Regions from separate parts of the Mesorhizobium sp. B2-5-13 genome, predicted to be linked through region 1. Evidence: riboswitches for the same ligand, from Rfam matches in the RefSeq annotation. Region 1 holds a riboswitch; the other holds the start of a gene.

The links. Region 1 has a riboswitch for S-adenosylmethionine ahead of FJ434_RS28050 (O-succinylhomoserine sulfhydrylase). Riboswitches for the same ligand answer to the same signal wherever they lie in the genome.
Region 2: another riboswitch for S-adenosylmethionine. It lies ahead of FJ434_RS14665 (homoserine O-acetyltransferase); the one in region 1 lies ahead of FJ434_RS28050 (O-succinylhomoserine sulfhydrylase).

Annotation. Positions count from the first base shown of each region.
Region 1 is NZ_VFUI01000033.1:1,700-5,103, reverse strand. Features, by position in the region: gene araD1 (AraD1 family protein) at 1-515, shown strand, start outside; gene FJ434_RS28055 (2'-deoxycytidine 5'-triphosphate deaminase) at 625-1,716, opposite strand; SAM riboswitch at 1,856-1,933, shown strand; gene FJ434_RS28050 (O-succinylhomoserine sulfhydrylase) at 1,990-3,180, shown strand; gene FJ434_RS28045 (ceramide glucosyltransferase) at 3,208-3,404, opposite strand, start outside.
Region 2 is NZ_VFUI01000007.1:190,525-193,928, forward strand. Features, by position in the region: gene metW (methionine biosynthesis protein MetW) at 1-18, opposite strand, end outside; gene FJ434_RS14665 (homoserine O-acetyltransferase) at 140-1,309, opposite strand; SAM riboswitch at 1,429-1,506, opposite strand; gene hisC (histidinol-phosphate transaminase) at 1,643-2,752, shown strand; gene FJ434_RS14675 (prephenate/arogenate dehydrogenase family protein) at 2,758-3,404, shown strand, end outside.

The DNA of each region.
Region 1 (3,404 bases):
CCTTTGCCAAGGATGCCGGCGAAGAACCAGAGATCGCCGGGATCTATGTCATCGGCGATGACGGCGCGCCATTCCGTGTCGGCTTCACGCTGTCGAACGAATTCTCGGACCATGTGACCGAACGCGTGAACTATCTGTTCCTCGCCCACTCCAAGCTGCGCAATGCCTCGTTCGGGCCCGAAATTCTGATCGGCGACCTGCCTTCGGACATCCGCGGCACGTCACGCATCGTGCGCGACGGCAGGACAATGTGGGAGAAGCCGTTCCTGTCGGGCGAAGCGAACATGTCGCACACCATCGCCAATCTCGAGCACCACCATTTCAAATATTCGGCGTTCCGCCAGCCGGGCGATGTGCATGTGCATATGTTCGGAACGGCCACGCTGTCCTTCGCCGACGGCGTCACGACCGAAGCCGGCGACGTGTTCGAGATCGAGGCCGGGGATTTCGGCCTGCCGCTGCGCAACCCGCTGGAAATCGAAAAGCCGGTGAAGGTGGCGGTGAAGGCGCTGTAACTGGCGCCAACTCTGCCTTCTCCCCTGGTGGGGCCCGAAGGGCGGGCGAGGCCATTTCGACCTCAAAAATCTTGCCCGTGGGCAAGCATCGGCCGGTGATAATGGGAGTTCAGCGCGGGCGGAAATGTTTGGACAGCTTCAGGCCTTGTGCCTGATAGTTCGAGCCGAGATCGGTCCCGTAAAGCGCCTGCGGGCGCTTTAGCATGTGTTCGTAGACCAGCCGGCCGACAATCTGGCCATGATCGAGGATGAACGGCACTTCGTGGCTACGCACTTCGAGCACCGCGCGGCTGCCGGTGCCGCCGGCCGCCGAATGGCCGAACCCCGGATCGAAAAATCCGGCATAGTGGACACGGAACTCGCCGACCAGCGGATCGAAGGGCGTCATCTCGGCGGCGTAGAGCGGCGGCACATGCACCGCCTCCTGGCTGACGAGGATGTAGAACTCGTCGGGATCGAGCACCAGTTCGCCGGCGCCGCTCTTGTGGATCGGCTCCCAGAAGTCGAGGACATCCTGGGCGGCACGCTTGTCGACATCGATGAGGCCGGTGTGGTGCTTGCCGCGATAGCCGACCAGCCCATCCTTGTCGCCGTTGAGATCAATCGACAGCGCGATGCCGCCTCCGGAAATGTTTGGCGGCTCGGTGGCGACCAGCATCTCGGCGCTGTGCAATTCATGCAGTTCGGCTTCTGAAAGCAGCGCGTTGCCGGTGCGAAAGCGGATTTGAGACAGGCGCGAACCGGTGCGCGCAACGATCGGGAAGGTGCGCGGGCTGACTTCGAGATAGAGCGGACCGTTGTAGCCGGCGGCGATCTTGTCGAACTCGTGGCCACGGTCGGTCATGACGCGGGTGAAGATGTCGAGGCGACCGGTCGAGCTCTTTGGATTGGCCGAGGCCGAAATGTCGGCCGGCAGGGCCAGGCTTTCGAGCAGCGGCACGATATAGACGCAGCCGGTTTCGAGAACCGCGCCTTCGGCCAGATTAATCTCGTGCAGCTGCAGCCGATCGAGCTTTTCCGAGACCTTGTGGTTGGGACCGGGCAGGAACGAGGCCCGCACCCGCCAGGCCTTTTCGCCCAATCTGAGATCAAGACTAGCCGGCTGGATCTGGTCGGCATCAAGCGCACGCGGCGACTTCAGCGCGCCGGACTGGAACAGCGCCGAAATGTCCTGATCGGGAAGAATGCCTGTCTGCCGCAAAGTCTGGCTCCGCCCCAAGACTGGTCTCCTTTGTTGCAGGTTCTTGCCGCAAACCGCTGGGCACTTTGCGGAACCTGCCTTGGTACAAACCTCTTAATGAAGCCGGCAATTGACGCAAGCGTGGCGCGGGTCTAAAGGGTCGTTATCCCGTGGTGATTTGGCCGGTCGGCTTGCAGCCACGTTAAACAAGTCGCTAAAGGACCGTCGGGCCGCAAGGCCGTATGGACCGGTTGCGACTTTCGCGGCCGGTTTTTTTGTGTCTGGAACAAAGCGATGAGCACCAAGAAGCGCAACTGGAAACCTCAGACGGCACTCGTGCATGGCGGAACCCTGCGTTCCGGCTTCGGCGAAACCTCCGAGGCGATGTATCTGACCCAGGGCTATGTCTACAAGAGCGCCCAGGCGGCGGAAGCCCGCTTCAAGGGCGAAGAGCCTGGCTTCATCTATTCGCGTTACGCCAACCCGACCGTCGACATGTTCGAAAAGCGCATGTGCGCGCTGGAAGGCGCCGAGGACGCGCGCGCCACGGCATCGGGCATGGCGGCGGTGACGGCGGCGCTGCTGTGCAGCGTCAAGGCTGGCGACCATATAGTGGCGGCGCGCGCGCTGTTCGGCTCCTGCCGCTGGGTGGTCGAGACGCTGGCGCCGCGCTATGGCATCGAGGCGACTTTGGTCGACGGCACCGACATTGCCAATTGGGAAAAGGCGGTCAGGCCGAACACCAAGCTGTTCTTCCAGGAAAGCCCGACCAATCCGACGCTGGAAGTCGTCGACATCGCGGCCGTTGCCTCGCTTGCCAACTCGATCGGCGCGCGGCTTGTCGTCGACAACGTCTTCGCTACGCCGCTGCAGCAGAAGCCGTTGCAGCTTGGCGCGCACATCGTCGTCTACTCGGCCACCAAGCACATTGACGGCCAGGGCCGCTGTCTGGGCGGTGTCATACTATCGGACAAGAAGTGGATCGACGAAAACCTGCACGACTATTTCCGCCACACCGGCCCCAGCCTGTCGCCGTTTAATGCCTGGACCTTGCTGAAGGGCCTCGAGACGCTGCCGCTGCGCGTGCGCCAGCAGACGGAAAGCGCCGGCAGGATCGCCGACTTCCTGGCCGAGCAGCCGCAGATCGCTCGCGTCATCTATCCCGGCCGCGCCGACCACCCGCAGGCTGATATCGTCAAGAAGCAGATGTCGGGCGGCTCGACGCTGATTTGCCTCGACGTCAAGGGTGGCAAGCCGGCGGCCTTCGCCCTGCAGAACGCCCTCGACATCGTGCTGATCTCGAACAATCTCGGCGATGCCAAGAGCCTGATCACCCATCCCGCGACGACGACGCACAAGAATTTGAGCGACGAGGCCCGCGCCGAACTCGGCATCGGGCCTGGCACGCTCAGGCTGTCTGTCGGCCTGGAGGACGCCGACGACCTGCTGGAAGACATCGCGCAGGCTTTGCAGGCCGCTAGATAAGCTGCTTAGGAGCGTCGTCCGCGGCGATCAGGCGCGCGACGGCGTCTCCTCCAATTCGGCCGCCTTGGTGCGGATGGTCATGGCATTGCCGCGCCAGTCGACGGCGCCGCCGAGCCAGCCGCGCGCCCAGATGGACGGGAGCATCACGTCGCGCGCGATCATCGCCGCGACCATGCGCGGCGACAGATGCCAGCCCTTGGACAAGGCCAGCGCGCATTCCGGAA
Region 2 (3,404 bases), on a different contig from region 1:
GCTGCCGTTGACGCTCATGGTTTCGCCTCCTGAGCGGCGCACGACCATGGTCCGGAAAGTCCGCAACTCTTCGGGGTCATGGCTTCACCTTTCTGTTTGGCGCATGACCTTGATCCGAAAAGTCTGCAACTTTTCGGGGTCATGCGCTGAGCCCCCTGGCGCGCGCGGCCGAGCCGATGAAGCCGTTGATGGCGGCAAACAGTTCCGGTTCGTCGAGCAGGAAGGCGTCGTGGCCGCGATCGGTCTCGATCTCGACGAAGGATACCGAGGCGCCGGCGGCGTTGAGCGCATGAACGATGGAGCGGCTCTCTTCGGTCGGAAACAGCCAATCCGACGTGAAGGACACCAGGCAGAAGCGGGTTTTGGTGCCGGCAAAGGCGTCCGCCAGCCGGCCGCCATGGTCGGCGGCGAGGTCGAAATAATCCATCGACCGTGTCATGTAGAGGTAGGAGTTGGCGTCGAAACGGTCGACGAAGGTCATGCCCTGGTGGCGCAGATAGCTCTCGATCTGGAAATCGGCATCGAAGCCGAAGGTCAGCGCTTCGCGGTCCTGCAGGTTACGGCCGAATTTGCGGTGCAGGGCGGCTTCCGACAGATAGGTTATGTGGGCGGCCATGCGCGCCACCGCCAGCCCCTTTTCCGGGCGCTTGCCGTGCTCGAAATATTTGCCGCCATGCCAGTCCGGATCGGCCATCACGGCCTGCCGCCCGACCTCGTGGAAAGCGATGTTCTGTGAAGAATGGCGCGCGCCGGTGGCGATCGGCAGTGCCGAAAAAACCCGTTCGGGATAGCTCGACGCCCATTGCAGCACCTGCATGCCGCCCATCGAACCGCCCAGCACGCAGAACAGCTTCTCGATGCCGAAATGGTCGACCAGCATCTGCTGCGCACGCACCATGTCACGGATGGTGATGACCGGAAGGTCGAGCCCATATGGCTTTCCCGTGGCGGGGTTGGTCGAGGCCGGCCCGGTGGAACCAAGACAGCCGCCGATGACGTTGGAGCAGATGACGAAGAAGCGGCTGGTGTCGATGATCTTGCCGGGGCCTATCAGCACTTCCCACCAGCCTGGCTTGCCGGTCACCGGATTGGTGCTGGCGACATGCTGGTCGCCGGTCAGCGCATGGCAGACGAGGATGGCATTGGAACGGGCGTCGTTCAGCGTGCCATAGGTCTGGTAGGCGATCTGGAATGGCGACAGCAGCGTGCCGGCGTCGAGCTTGAGCGGCTTGTCGGGCCCGAAACGCAACACCGGGCTCGACGGTTGGTCGGCCTCGTTGTTGGTCTTTCCTGCACGCAGAACAGCCATCACGTCTCTCTTGCTGCACCGTGCTTTTGCGGAAATCGCTGCCGATCTCCGCGCCGCGGATGCGTTCGTCCGGCCGGTCGCGGACAATAAAAAACCGGCATTGCCTTCGCAAAGCCGGTTACGTCACGCAAACGGCCCTTTAGCGAATTGTTTAACGTGGCTGCAAGCCGACCGGCCAAATCACCACGGAACTGTCCCTGTCCTTCTAGAACCCGCCCGCCTCGCCGTCAATGCCGGCGGCCGGCACCACTGCCGCCCCTCGACATTGCCTGCCATGGCTTGTATTTCCGCAGCGGCTTCCGGATGGAGGCGTTTTCGACGGATTTTGCAAAAATGAACCAGACATCTGATCAGGCACGTCCGACCCCGCGCGCGGGCATCATGGACATAGACGCCTACGTGCCCGGCAAGAGCACGGCGCCGGCCGGTGTCGCCAAGGTCCACAAGCTGTCGTCGAACGAGAATCCGCTTGGGCCCTCGCCGAAGGCGATCGAGGCCGCGCGTGAGGTCGCCGGCAAACTCGACATCTATCCCGATGGCACCGCCAGGCGGTTGCGCGAGGCGATCGCCGAGGTGCATGGCCTCAACGCGCAGAACATCATCTGCTCGAATGGTTCCGACGAGATCCTCGGCCTGCTGGCGCAGACCTATCTCGCGCCCGGCGACGAGGCCATGTTCACCGAACACGCCTTCATGGTCTACAAGATCTATATCCAGTCGGCGGGCGCCACCCCGGTGGTGGTCAAGGAGACCGACGAGCGCGCCGACATCGATGGGATGCTGGCGGCTGTCACACCGCGCACGAAAATCGTGTTTCTGGCCAATCCCAACAACCCGACCGGCACCTATGTGCCGTTCCAGGAGGTGCGCCAGCTGCATGCCGGACTGCCGAAAAACGTGCTTCTGGTGCTCGACGCGGCCTATGCCGAATATGTCCGCCGCAACGACTATGAAGCCGGCATAGAACTTGTCGGCAGCGCTGAGAACGTGGTGATGACGCGCACCTTCTCCAAGATCGGCCTCGGCGGCGCGCGCATCGGCTGGATGTATGGTCCAATGCACATTGTCGACGCCATCAACCGCGTGCGCGGGCCCTTCAACGTCAATGCGACGGCGATCGAAGCCGGCATCGCCGCGATCCGCGACCGCGCCCATGTCGAGCGCAGCGTGGCGCATAACGAGACCTGGCTCGCCTGGCTGAGCGAAGAGATGACCGGGCTCGGACTGCGGGTGACGCCGAGCGTCGGCAATTTCCTGCTCATTCATTTTCCCGACGACCAGAAGCATTCGGCGGCGGCTGCTGATGAGTATCTGAGCGCGCGCGGCTATATATTGCGGCGCGTTTCAGGCTACGGCTTTCCCAACGCGCTACGCATGACGGTCGGCACTGAAGAGGCCAATCGCGGCGTTGTCGCCGCGCTCACGACATTCCTGAAAAGCTAGAAACCATGGCATCTCCGATGTTTGAAAAAATCGCACTGGTCGGCATTGGCCTGATCGGTTCGTCGCTCGCCCGCGTCATTCGCCGTGAGGGTTTGGCTCGCCAAGTCGCCATCTCGACCCGCAGCGGGGCAACGCTCAAGCGAGCCGAAGAACTGGGCCTCGGCGATTCCTACACCACGGCTGCCAGGGAAGCGGTCCACGATGCCGATCTGATCATCGTATCGGTGCCGGTCGGTTCGTCCGGCGCGGTGGCGCAGGAAATCGCGCCGGCGCTGAAAAAGGGGGCGGTCCTCACCGATGTCGGCTCGACCAAGGCGTCGGTCATCGCGCAGATGCAACCGCATGTGCCTGATGGCGTCCATTTCATTCCCGGCCACCCGCTGGCGGGCACCGAAAAATCCGGCCCGGATGCCGGGTTCGCCGACCTGTTCGACAATCGCTGGTGCATCTTCACGCCGGTACCGGGCACCGATCCGGAAGCGTTGGAAAGGCTCTCGGAATTCTGGCGCCGCTGCGGCGCCAACATCGACACGATGGACCCGCAGCATCACGACATGACGCTGGCCATCGTCTCGCATCTGCCGCACATCATCGCCTACAACATCGTCGGCACCGCCGACGATCTGGAATCGGTGACCAAGACGGAAGTGAT